DNA from 4 places in the Desulfocicer niacini genome. Region 3 is predicted to be linked to each of the others. Evidence: riboswitches for the same ligand, from Rfam matches in the RefSeq annotation. Region 3 holds a riboswitch; each other region holds the start of a gene.
What was found. Region 3 has a riboswitch for cobalamin ahead of ACYQ2M_RS09210 (TonB-dependent receptor plug domain-containing protein). Riboswitches for the same ligand answer to the same signal wherever they lie in the genome.
Positions count from the first base shown of each region.

Region 1 (3,118 bases), on a different contig from region 3:
GCAGTGTTTGAATCTTGCCGTCGGGATCACGCACCACCGCAAAGGATGAACCCGGTATCATACTATCAGAAAAAGAAGAGGGATCAATCGAAACGATCTCATCCAGAAAAGAGAGCGTCAGATACTTTTTCTCTGAGTTTGCCCGTCTGTTTTGACTTCTTAATTTTCTTATCATTTTCCAATTCATCTGTTCCAAATCTGATGGATATATGTATCTATTCTGATCGACAAGTTCCCAAAAACAGACGGGGAAGCCTTCCATGGCATACGCGCTGGGAAATGCCAGGCTCAGCAGGATCAGACAGTAAAAAATAGGCACAAAATGTTTCATGGCATTAATCCATTATGATGTTATCGATGCCCTTGACAGGGGACGGAATGTCGCATTAACAGCGATTGCGAGCCTCTGGTTCGAGGCTCACAATCACGAGCTGTTACTGCAAGATATCATCGCACCTCAAAGGTCAGGGATGTGGTATAGGAATATTCGTCCGCCTTATCCGGTTCCGGATAGGGTGCCTTGTGGTTTGCCTTAATCACCCAGATACCTGAACTCAAGATCTTTATTTCCCCGATTCCGTCCTGTTTTGTCCTTGTGGTATAAGCCCAGGCATTGTCATAGGAAAACCCTGCATAGGAGGCGTTGATATTTTCAGTAAGAGGCTTTCCCTGGTACAGTAGTTTGAATCTGAAATAATCACCTGTTTTCAAATGGGACGGGTTGACCATGGGAACGATCTCAAGGGGAATTCCCACTGGCTGCATAAAGGATTTGCTTTCCGTGGGAGCTCCCACGTTAATAATGGCCTTTCCATACATCCCCAGATATCGTGAATAAATCACATCTTTAAGTCCCTTCCTGGGTTTATGAACATATCCATGGGTTGTTTTAGTGGAAAATCCCTCCTTTCGATGTACCATGGCGATATAGGTGTCCTGGGAGAGTTTGTCCGCCGATGCATATTGAAATTCGTTCAATGCATTCACCTTTATTTCCTTGCCGTCTGGCCCTATCATGTATATCTTGCCGAGCATCTCTTTGCCATAAAGGATGTCCATTACAGGGCTATAAAAGGCATGGCCCCACCCGATGGAAAAATTAACCCCATGGTTCTCAACCGGCGTATAATCATTTGCATTGAGCCACATGTAATGTGCCTGAACATCAAAGGCAAACAAACTAAGAAAGATAAATATTCCGGCAATCGTCATACGTTTAAACCTGTGCATAAAAACCTCCTTTAAAAAGAATTAAAACAACATACGTCTACCAATTGAGATTTAGTTGAAGAAAATAACTGCGCTCCCTTCCGATGGAGTAATCATAGTGCTCTTCATCAAACAGATTCTCCACGCTGAAAGCGATCTGGGGACTACCAAAGTACTTGGTCTGATATATCTGTCCGATGTATTGGCCCGTCAGACTGGGTGCCCGGTTGGTCTTCCGGACGGCATGAATATCCTGGCCCACAATGGCGGCAAAAGTTGCAGAACGAAGCGGCACGGCTTTTGCCGCCATTGTGCATTTGCATTGTTAGGCCTTGGGCTTTAATTTGCGCCTTATTTGATTTTTACCTTTGTCATCACTTTGATCCCATTGATCAAAGAGACCAAACCAATATAAACGTTCATTTACAGTTAAGCCACCGAGGGCATGAATTGCATCAGACTTAAAGGTTTGCCAGTTTGCATAAAACTTGTTTTGTTCTTCCTCTGACTTAAACCAAACATTGCCGTGCCATTTACTAACCATTAGATCGAGTTGATTGATCGAACCTTCAGATCGTTTCCAATCTTCAACCCATTTTCCCAAATTATTTCTGAGTTCAAAGTCTTCATCAGGAATAGAATTAACTAAATCATCTATGTTCATAGAAGAGTCCTAACTTATAATATTGGGCAACAGCTGCCAGCTATCCGGCCAGGCCGAACATGGCAGACCCTTGGCGAATACTTTATCAGCCTTCCAAAACAAAAAAAGCCCTGAATCGTTTAAAAAAAAACGATCCAAGGCTGTCCCTTTTTCTATCCTCAAGATCAAACAGGTGCCGGTATTGCCGTACGCAGCATCCCTATGGTTGTCCAGGTAGGTCTTCTGACTCTTGGATCACTCTACTGACTGCGCCTTCCCGTCCATAACTAACATGGACAGTGACATTATGCAGTGTTCGTCCCCAATCACAGCGGTGGGCCCGTTCCGGATTTAAACCGGATTCCCTGTTATGCAGTTTCCTGCACCTGATCAATGCATTTAATAGTTTGTAAAAACTTAAAAGTCAATAGGAAAGAACAAAGGGGTTGTGTGCCTATTTCAAAAACATTTTCATGGTAAATATTTTAAAAAGGTTATGTTCAGCTAAGACCAGGTCCGTTGAAATATCGGCCCGGCGGGCGGGTGGCATTGAATAACACGGTTAAGGGCGCCCAGTTAAGGCCCATCCGGGCCTTGGACTCCGTTGCGAGAATATGCATAGGCGGCATGGGCCCCGTTCCATTCGCCAGTTAAAGGCGTCAACAAAAATAGAACTGGCTATCAAGCCGATACGAACCCCAAAATGGATTAGTACATATACCGCAGGCCTACCGTAATTGTTCTACCGGAAGTCGCTTCACTGCAATAAAATTCTGAGTCCAACAGGTTGTCAGCTGTAAGCTGCAAGGTGGTATTTTTCATTATATCAAAATTTAACGCTGCATTAACAACAAAAAAATCATCTTCTGCGCCGTATTCGCCAGTGACAGAATCGGGCTCCTGCCGTTCGCTGACATACTGACTGTCCAGGAGAATGTTCCAGCGGTCTTTTTTAAAAGAAAGCCCGGCATGAAATAAATGTTTTGGAATATTGTAATCTCTGCTTTCAGAATTTTTTAAATTCGTATTTTCTATTTGATCCTGCAATATCTTGCCGTCTTGCCATGCATAATTGATATATCCCCCAAAGGCGTCAGTGAACTGATGATTTATCTCAAACTCTACACCACGGCGTTTTTCTTCACCAAAATTTTCATATTTTTTATATAATTTAGTGGTGGTTCCCGGAGAATAATGTGTGGTATAAACGATCTTATCTTCTGTTTTAACGAAATACAGTGCCAATCCTAAGTTCGTTTGGGAGAA
Region 1 covers NZ_BAAHYK010000077.1:5,572-8,689, forward strand. The annotation lists gene ACYQ2M_RS23580 (hypothetical protein) at 1-175, opposite strand, end outside; gene ACYQ2M_RS23585 (DUF4198 domain-containing protein) at 448-1,230, opposite strand; gene ACYQ2M_RS23590 (hypothetical protein) at 1,268-1,519, opposite strand; gene ACYQ2M_RS23595 (hypothetical protein) at 1,535-1,873, opposite strand; cobalamin riboswitch at 2,069-2,257, opposite strand; gene ACYQ2M_RS23600 (TonB-dependent receptor) at 2,561-3,118, opposite strand, start outside.
Region 1: it holds a riboswitch for cobalamin, as region 3 does, so the genes downstream of both, ACYQ2M_RS23595 (hypothetical protein) here and ACYQ2M_RS09210 (TonB-dependent receptor plug domain-containing protein) in region 3, are expected to answer to the same signal.

Region 2 (3,118 bases), on a different contig from region 3:
TGCCGCACCCGGTACAGGCATGGGCGTTTTTCTCAAACCGAACAGGACTTAATTTTTTAAAAAGGTGCATAAGGGCCAGCATGGGGCAGAAAATGCAGAAAAACCGTTCTTTAAAGAAAATTCCGGCAAGGAAAATTCCGGTCAGCAGCATGGCGGTAATGCTGAAACCCATGGTTACCCCGTTGGTCATGTTGATGCTAAATTTATCAAAGTCTCCCACAAACATGGGGAGGATGGGGCGTGCAGGGCAGATCTGGCAAAAGGGCAGCTTCCAGTCCGGGTGGAGTCCGAAATTGGCAATGGACAGGGGGATGAGGATCATCAGCACCAGCAAGATGTATTTGATGGGCTTAAGTTTTTTTCGGGTCTTCCGGGTCATGGTTATTCCCCGGACATTAAATTTTTTTCGAATTATTGTGATCCAGTCCTGGAACAGGCAGAAGGGACACAGCCATGCGCACCAGATCTTTGAAAGCGGCATAAAGAAGATCAAAAATAGAACAAAAGGCCATAAAATATTGACGAATGCACTGGAAAAAATCATTTCAAAACTGGTTTGAAAGCCCACATAGCTTCTTTGGAGCACCATAAGATAGCAATGCCCGGCACAGCCATTGACATAGGGGCATGAAAAACAGGGAAGTGAACTGCCCAGATCAATTCCAATCCGTCCACCGTAAAGAAACAATATAAATGATAGGTGCTGGCAAATCTGCCTTATTCTTTCCACCATGGTTTTTTCCTCTTGTTTAACAAAACGCCGATGAACAGAATAGTGCCGGCTGCCAATGTAACAGCCCCGGCTTTGTGGTTGTCATGGGCATGACGTGAGCGATGCACCCGAAGCGCGTAAGCCAGGTGGTATTGCTTGCCGTTATGCTCCACTTGGGTAAACAAAAGATCCTGTCTGGTGGCGGTAAGGCTGGACTGTCTCAGGCGTTTATCATGGGGCGGTGTATATAAGAAGCGGTAAGGTTGTGCTATTTCCGGTACGAGGGTAGTGGTATTGTTGTTTTTAAAAAGCTTCATCACCGTCGGGGTAAGCGTCTGTGAGGCAGTGACCAGACTGAAGGTTAGTGGAACGCCGGTCTGGTGCCAGTAATGACGGTCAGAATTGTTCAGGGCAATATGCGGAAGCCCTCTTAAAAGGACGGACTCCGATATTGACGCCGGGATTCTTTTGGCCGGTATTTTTGATTTCCCAAACAATACCAGATCGGTGCAGGTCACATAGCTTTTTTGCTGGTCTTGGGCAAAGGCAAAAATTCGGATATTTGAGGTTTTGTGTACCTGGATGGCGTAACATTGCTTCACAGGCGTTGCCTTGTAAATGACGGGATCTTGGTTTTCCAGGTATAGTAAGGTCACCGGGCCGGTTGAAATCCGGGGTGGGTGAACGGTAAACCGTTGAACGGTTTGTCCGTTTTGGAGCCTATCCATTGCCGTAAATTGAATGTGTAGTATCTCTTTGGGGTATCCGGCAAGGTCGTCAGCCCGAATGACCACTGGATTAAGTAAAAGCCCGACAAGGAACAATAAACAGGTAAGTAGTAAATGTTTTTTCAAAGCAGATAACATAAGAGCCGATTAAGGGAGTCCATGACAAATAATATACCCAACACCAAAGAGCTTTATACCAGACTTTCTGGAGTACCGCATGCAATAGTGGGTAGTTTTATTATGATGAAGTCCCTAATGATTGTCCCATTTCCTTTAAAAAATAAAAAAATCCCTGATCAAGGGGCGTTTTGCTTGATCAGGGATTTCGTTTTTAATCCACATGACCGGTTGTTGTTTTCCGAGAAACAACCGTTATAACTGCCACGGGTAGAGCGTATTTTGATTTGGTTCTACCCATAACTGAAGATAGAAAATCTCCCCAGATTTGCGGGAGAGTTCTTATCCATTTTAGGCAGGTCTTCTGACTTTCGGGTCATCCAATTTGCTGCGCCTTCCCGGTTTTATCCAGTGGCATGAATTCAGCAATTGTCTCCGATTACAGCGGCGGGTCCGTCCTTGATTTTCACAGGGTTCCCTATTCAGCCGATTTCTCCGGCACCTAAAACAATGCACCTTATGACAATATAACAAGATGTCTGTCAAGTAAAATTTATCATATGATTGTTGCTTTTATCAGTCGTTTTTTGTTTTTTTATTATTCAGAGATGTTGTGTGTGTATCAAGATCGTGGACACCCTCTTTGAAAGGGATATGCCGTTTTATAAGAAAGAGTAGGTAAGCCTAACACTCTTTAATGCTTCGTTGTGGGCAGAATGAGATCAAAATAAGGTCTGCCCATGGCAGTTATTGGAACAGAGATGCAGAAGAAAACGCCTTGGCGAAGGGTTGAGACAGGTTTCACACTTTAACGGCAATGGCTGCGATATCATCGTGGCATTTAAAACGGGGAAAGGTCAGGCAAAGGGGATCGGTTTTTTCTTTTTGTCGGATCATATTCTTTAACCCGTTGAGGCCCAATGAGATATAACTTTCCACCAAAGAGGTATAATCTTTATGTTTTTGAGGGGTTTCGCCGGGGATGGTTAATCCGTCTGTGAATAACAGGATATCCATGACCTGATCTAAGGATTCCACGCCCTGATTTAGAAACTCTTCGGCACGGGGCTCACCGTTAAGCACCCCGTAGGTAATGTTCATTTCCGACCTTACTTTTTTAATCTGGGAATTCAATGTCTGCCGGAGAGCTGCAAGGCCCTGCTCGGTGTTGCCCTCGGTCAATCCAACGCGCTTATCATCTGCCTTATCCTGAACCAGATCTTTCCACAGGGTCAAGGTTTCATAGTCATGGTCTTCCCGCTCCACCAGTACCTTATGGGACCCATCGTTATAGACCAGAATAATGACGGCATCCCCTGCCTGGACCCATTCCAGGTTCTTATTCTGTATCCGGACAACAGCAGCACTTGTACTCCATAGATCCTCTTGGCGTGAGATGTTTACTCCGTTACGGAGCATTTGCGTCATAATTTCCCTGTTTGCCTGGCAGGCCAGGTGCCTTAATGGATAATGATTTTGGCTGAACACGGAACCTGCGGTTTGTGCTGCGATCTCACCTCCGGTTTTTCCCTGATGGAATGTCCGGCCCGTCAGGCTGGTT
Region 2 covers NZ_BAAHYK010000032.1:36,843-39,960, reverse strand. The annotation lists gene ACYQ2M_RS16845 (4Fe-4S binding protein) at 1-733, opposite strand, end outside; gene ACYQ2M_RS16840 (hypothetical protein) at 718-1,566, opposite strand; cobalamin riboswitch at 1,895-2,078, opposite strand; gene ACYQ2M_RS16835 (protein phosphatase 2C domain-containing protein) at 2,359-3,118, opposite strand, start outside.
Region 2: it holds a riboswitch for cobalamin, as region 3 does, so the genes downstream of both, ACYQ2M_RS16840 (hypothetical protein) here and ACYQ2M_RS09210 (TonB-dependent receptor plug domain-containing protein) in region 3, are expected to answer to the same signal.

Region 3 (3,118 bases):
TTGATCCTGAAGCCAGTAACTTTTGGTGTCGGCACTTTTTTCTTTGAATTTTGAGCCATAGGTACCGAAGGATTCTGATTTCATGCTTTCATCAAGATAGGATGCCCCAACGGACAGTACATGGGCATTAAAATTAAGATCTCCCTGCCATGAAAAGGTGTCGGTGTCACCATCATAGGTGGACGTTTTCTGCCCATTTTCATAGTAGTCTCTGTCCTGACGGCTCATCTGCCAGAACAGTGTGGAATCAAGCAGGTTGTTAAAAAATTTATTGTTGATATTAATTTTGCCAAAGGTCTGGGTGGATTCTGTGTTGGCGTCTCCATCCTCGGCATAGCCCGCCCAGTTGTAGGCATCGGTGTCCCCGTCAGAATCAATGTATCGTGCCAGTGCGCTGATGCTGAAGGTGTCGGTGATATCGACTCCCACATTAGCTGACAACGTGGTGTTTTCATATGCGTCGTCTTCGTCGGTGCTTTCTCCCCGAGCTATAGCGCTGTTGTCATCATTGGCAATGGAGTAACCGTCTATCCGGGTTTTAGATGCAGACAGGGCGAAATTTATTTTGTCGGTGGCACCGGCGGCATTGACACCTGTCTTCCATGTGCCGTGGGAACCGCCCTCAATTTTCACCGAACCCGTGGGGGTTTTCTTTCCCTTTTTGGTGATGATGTTGATGACACCGGCGGTGGCATTGCTGCCGTACATGACGCTCATGGCACCTCGGATCACTTCAATCTGTTGGATGTTATCCACATTGATGTTGCCAAGATCGGCCCCTCTGTTGGACCCGGACACATCATTTAACATGATGCCATCAATCAGGATCAGGGTGTTCTTGGAATCGGCACCCCTTGTGAACACCGTGGTTGCGGTGCCGGGTCCGCCGTTGGAAATGACATCAATGCCGGGAATGCCTCGGAGAAGGTCTCCCACACTGTTTTGCTGTTTTGCCTCAATCTCTTCGGATGTGATAACTGTGACGCTGTTGCCGCCGATTTTATCCAGCGAAATTTCTGTGCGGGTGGCGGTGATCACCATTTCGCCCATGTCCGTGGTGGTTTCATCGGCTAATGCCGTGTGACTCATTGCCAGAAACAGCAGAGAACCTGCCAAGTAAATGATTTTGCGTTTCATCTTTGTTTTTGCCCCTTTAAAACATTGTTTGGGATTGATCTCAAGCCTGAATCCGTTTGACCGCCAATTGTGACGGGTGGGCAATCTTGTGATCAAAACCCATTTTTTGATATGTATATGACCGGTGATGGTGTGTTCGGACTTCTTTCTGGAAGTCGGTATGAAGCACCCGTCATGGCGTATACAGATAAATGGTCTGTGATTTGGGGCATGAAACAACAAAAGCCCCAAACCGATTCGTTATCGATCAAGGGCTTCCCTTTTTGTCCTTATGATCTTTGATGGAAAGCGTTACCGTGACATCCCATCTTATGCAATCAGGCAGGTCTTCTGACTTAAGGATCATCCTACTTGTCAGGCCTTCCCATGGTGTTCCACAGTGACTTTCTCTGACTTTCGTCCCCCTTTTACAGCGGCGGGCCCGTTCCGGATTTTAACCGGATTCCCTTTTACCCGTGAATTTATGACGGGTACCTGATTAGTTTGCTAAAATATCAGTTTGGGCAGGCGGTGTCAAACTAAATAAAAATGGTAATTATTCGGTCAACACCCCATTTTCACCTGTTTTACTCGATGTTCAAGTTTTTTTTGCCGATTTTGCGAGAACGGTTTCAGGCTTGTGTTATTGGCGTTATCGACCAAGGCCGGGGCGACCCCGAAAGGCTTGGCCATAACACAAGCCTGAACCCTCCCCGTTATAGCATTTGTATGTCACGCAGTCCCGAACATGCGAATAAGGGGCACTGTCCAAACATGTACAATACCAACCCCAATATTTACTAAAAATGGGGTTGGACCTGAAAGAATTCAGCTCCATTTCCCCAGCAGATTTTTTCCAGAGAGTTCTGTGAAAGATCGGTTGCCTGAATCACTTTAACCTCTCTATCCCAGGCATAGGGTATGTTGGGAAAATCAGACCCGTACATGATTCTGTCTGATCTGTATTGATTGAGAGGTACGGTCTCTTTAATGGGAAAGTAATTGGTGATGGCCATGGCAGTATCCAGCCAGAGTGTGTCATATTTTTCTATCAGTGTTTTGTAAGCAAATATCTCATCAAATCCCAGGTGGGGGACACAGATCTTGAGACCCGGGAAATTTTTTAACACGGTTTCAAGCTTGTCAACATTGCACAGTTCATAGGGATCGCACTTGTATGCCGGACTTTTGGGTTCTCTGCTGACGTGCATAACCATGGGTTTCTGATGCTTCAGACAGCACTCATACACCCGATTCATGTCAGGGCTGTTCATGTCAAAACATTGCACATGGGCGTGGAGTTTTACCCCTTTAAGACCAAGGTCAAAGGCCTCCTGCAGGATGATTTCGGCATTTACCTCACCGGGAAACACCGTGGCAAGACCCGTGATTTTTCCGGGAAATTCGCGACATTTTGCAGCCATGTACTGGTTCAGAAATCTTGCCATGCCGGGTTTGTGAGCGTATTGCATGGCTATAATGTGACCAACACCCCGGGAGAGTAGAAATTTAAGCAGTTCAGAACTGGTCATCTGATACCGGATTCGCCATGCATGGGTACCAAACCATTTCCACACCGCCGAGAAAATCTGTCTCGGAAAAATATGCACATGGGTGTCCATGAGGGGGGGAAGTTTTTTGGGGAGTGTATTGTCCTCCTTATCATCCATTACAGGTAAACTTGTATTCAGCATTTTAGCTCCTCTGAAAAATGGGGACAGACCACGTTTTTTTCATCTTAAAAAGCCCGAAATTTGGAATAGTCAAATTGGGAATAAATTAATAGGGGGGACAGACCACGTTTGTCTACCTTAAAAGGTGTGAAATTGGCAATGTTTTTACTGGAAATAAATAACGGTTTGATAAAAATGTGGTGTGTCCCCTATTTGTTTTATGCTTGATGTTGTTTATTGAAGTATTTCAAACATCATGATAGTTCTGTTCTTGAAAATTCAATGCATATATTACATAGTTCTTTTGATCCGTCAAAATATTGAAAGAA
Region 3 covers NZ_BAAHYK010000014.1:13,271-16,388, forward strand. The annotation lists gene ACYQ2M_RS09210 (TonB-dependent receptor plug domain-containing protein) at 1-1,137, opposite strand, end outside; cobalamin riboswitch at 1,441-1,630, opposite strand; gene ACYQ2M_RS09215 (amidohydrolase family protein) at 1,917-2,810, opposite strand.

Region 4 (3,118 bases), on a different contig from region 3:
CACCGGCTCCTCACGTGTAGACGGTTATAGTCCCCAGCTAAACCTGCTTTATCAGCTAAATAGAAACTTTAATTTTTACACGTCTATAGGAAGAGCGTTTAAAATTCCCACACCGTCCCAGCTTTATACGGTCAATGATTATGCCAATCCAGATCTGGAGGCAGAAACGGCCATCTCCTATGAAATCGGAACAAAATACTCTTTTCAAAAAGTATCAGGCAGCGTGGCCGTTTATCTGAGCGACGTGGATGACCTGGTGGCAAAAAATGAGACTACTGTGCAATATGAAAACATTGGTAAGGCCCAAAGTAGAGGCGTCGAGGGTTCTCTTGCCTATCGGATAATCGACAGTTTGACTGTCAATTTGAATGCGAATTATACCAGGATGGAAATAAAGAAGAATCCTTCCGATACCTCCATAGAAGGCAAATATCTTGATCAGGTACCTGAATACACGGTATCCCTGGGCCTTGATTATACACTACCTGTGGGCTTTTCTGCCTCGCTGGTCGGCAGAAAAATAGGTCCTTGGTATATGGATTCGGCAAATGAAGAAGAATACGGTGGTCATTATCTTGCCGATTGTAAGCTGGGCTTTAAATCCACCTTGCTGGGGCAGGACTTTCACTGGAGTGTGGGGTGCAATAACATCTTTGATAAAAAGTACGCTGCTTCCGCTTATACCTCGGGACGTTCAAATCTTTATTATCCTGGGATGCCCCGTTATTTCTATACCTCAATAGGGTTCGACTTCTGATGATCTGATATGACTCAGGGGCTGATGCAGTCCTGGTACCGAAAAATCAGTTCCCTTTGTCTGAGAAAAACAGATGAACACAAAAAAACTGCAAGCAGGTTGGGAGAATACGTATCTCATTAAAGTGCTTGGGGGCAATACAATTTAAATGCGTTGGCCCTGGAATTCGGGGCCTTTCCTATTGACTTTTACGGTATTACAAACTAATAGATGCATTGATCAGGTGCAGAAAACTGCATAAAAGGGAATCCGGTTAAACTCCGGAACGGGCCCGCCGCTGTAATTGGGGACGAAGACTGCAACATGCCACTGTCGAGGTTATGGACGGGAAGGCGCAGTTGGTAGAATGATCCAAGAGTCAGAAGACCTACCTGGACAACCATAGGGATACTGCGTACGGCAATGCCGGTTCCTGTTTGATCTCAAGGATAGAAAAAGGGACAGCCTTGGATCGTTTTTTTAAACGATTCAGGGCTTTTTTGTTTTTGGAAGGCCGATGATAAAAGGTGTTGAATATTATATTTTCTGCAGCCATCTGTTTGACAAAAAATGGGGCAGACGGGTCAATGCACATGAAGAGGAACATGACAGCCCTTCTAAAGGTTCAGCATATTATTTTACCTTCAGATGGATGCTATGTCGGTGTTGAGCTGTCATACCGGGTTTAAAGGTGGTTTATCTTATGTTGCAAGGTATGTTACCTAAAGCATTTATCCATTCCGATAAGATCCTGGAATCCTATATGCGTCTTAAAGGTTAACTATGAATAATTTATATGAAAGAGCAGGTAAGCTTAATATTTTTGCAAGTTTTGTTGCGGGCGTACCTGGGCAAGAATCACTGTCTACCCTTGGCAGTTATATACGGTCAACCATCCTGTTCTGTTTGATTCCGGCAGTTCTTTTGGGTGGATTTTCGGCAGTCTTTGCCGAAGATTCGCCGGGAACTCAGATTACCAGCCTCTCATGGGAACAAAACGTCAACCAGCGGATCATTGATGAAACGCCTGAAAAAATTTTGTGGGTCCTGCCGGACAAAAAAAATGTCTGGATATCAAAAAGACCCAAACGAGTTGTGGTGCTGTTAACCTCACTGCTTCATCTATGGTATGAAACCGACGGCCAGGCCATTGCCCGGTGTTCAGGCAAACTGCATGTGCCAAAGCAGGCCCTGGGGCTTCCCGAGGTGGGAACATTTAACAACCCCAACGCCGAAAAAATAATTGCCCTGCAACCGGATCTGGTGATTTCATCCAACCTGCCCGCTTTCCGGCGGCTGATTCCGATTTTGGAGGAAAATAAGATCCAATACGCCTATTTTAATTATATCAACTTTTATGATTACAACCGCATATTGACATTGTTTTCAAAACTTAATCACACCGAAGACCGGGTCAGACAACTCCAGGGACATATGACTGAAAAAATTGAGGCGATTCAGGCCTCAATAAAGGGTTTTAAAGCGCCCCGGGTGCTGGTGGCATTTTCCACGGCCAATTCTGTTTCCTGCGAGGTCAACGGTTCCCAGACCTGCACGATGCTATCCATGCTGGGCGCAGAAAATATCATTCCCGACCGATTTTCCACAAGAAATCGCACCCGCATTCAATTCAGCCTCGAGCGCATCGTCTGTCTTGATCCGGATATTATCCTGCTCAACACCATGGGGGATGTGGATGAATGCCGGGACCGACTGGAAACTGAATTTTCCGGTAACCAGGCATGGGCAGGTCTAAGGGCCATAAAGGAAAATCGTTTTTTTGTTCTTCCCAAAGAATATTTTTTATACAAACCCAATGCCGGTTTCCCGGATGCCCTCCAGTACCTGGCCGACCTTTTATATGGGAAAAGGATATGAGAATAAGCTTCTTTGGCCGGGATAACAAACGTATATTGATACTGATTATTATGGCGGTTTTTTGTGTCTGCGCTTTTATTCTCAGCTTAAGTCAGGGATCCTTGAAACTGTCCCTTTCACAGATACTCCAGTCGATATTCTTTGAGTCAACCGGGCCCCATTATCAGATTATTTATAATATAAGACTTCCAAGAACCCTTGTGGCAGCCCTTGTGGGCATGAGCCTTTCGCTGTCAGGATGCATTTTGCAGGGAATCATGAGAAATCCCCTGGCATCCCCTCACCTCATCGGCATATCCGCAGGTGCAGGGCTTGCCGGTATCTTTATTCTGATTGTGATTCCCAGTGCCTTTCACCTGCTCACGCCTGCCGCATTCATCGGTGCCCTTGTGACAACTATTATTATTTATGCCCTGGCATGGCAGCAGGGATTAAAACCCACGCGACTGATTCTGGCAGGTGTTGCCGTCTCGTCCTTTATGGGGGCCTGGATCACGGCGCTTA
Region 4 covers NZ_BAAHYK010000032.1:72,975-76,092, reverse strand. The annotation lists partial or broken gene ACYQ2M_RS16960 (TonB-dependent receptor domain-containing protein) at 1-757, shown strand, start outside; cobalamin riboswitch at 962-1,146, shown strand; gene ACYQ2M_RS16955 (ABC transporter substrate-binding protein) at 1,520-2,614, shown strand; gene ACYQ2M_RS16950 (FecCD family ABC transporter permease) at 2,611-3,118, shown strand, end outside.
Region 4: it holds a riboswitch for cobalamin, as region 3 does, so the genes downstream of both, ACYQ2M_RS16955 (ABC transporter substrate-binding protein) here and ACYQ2M_RS09210 (TonB-dependent receptor plug domain-containing protein) in region 3, are expected to answer to the same signal.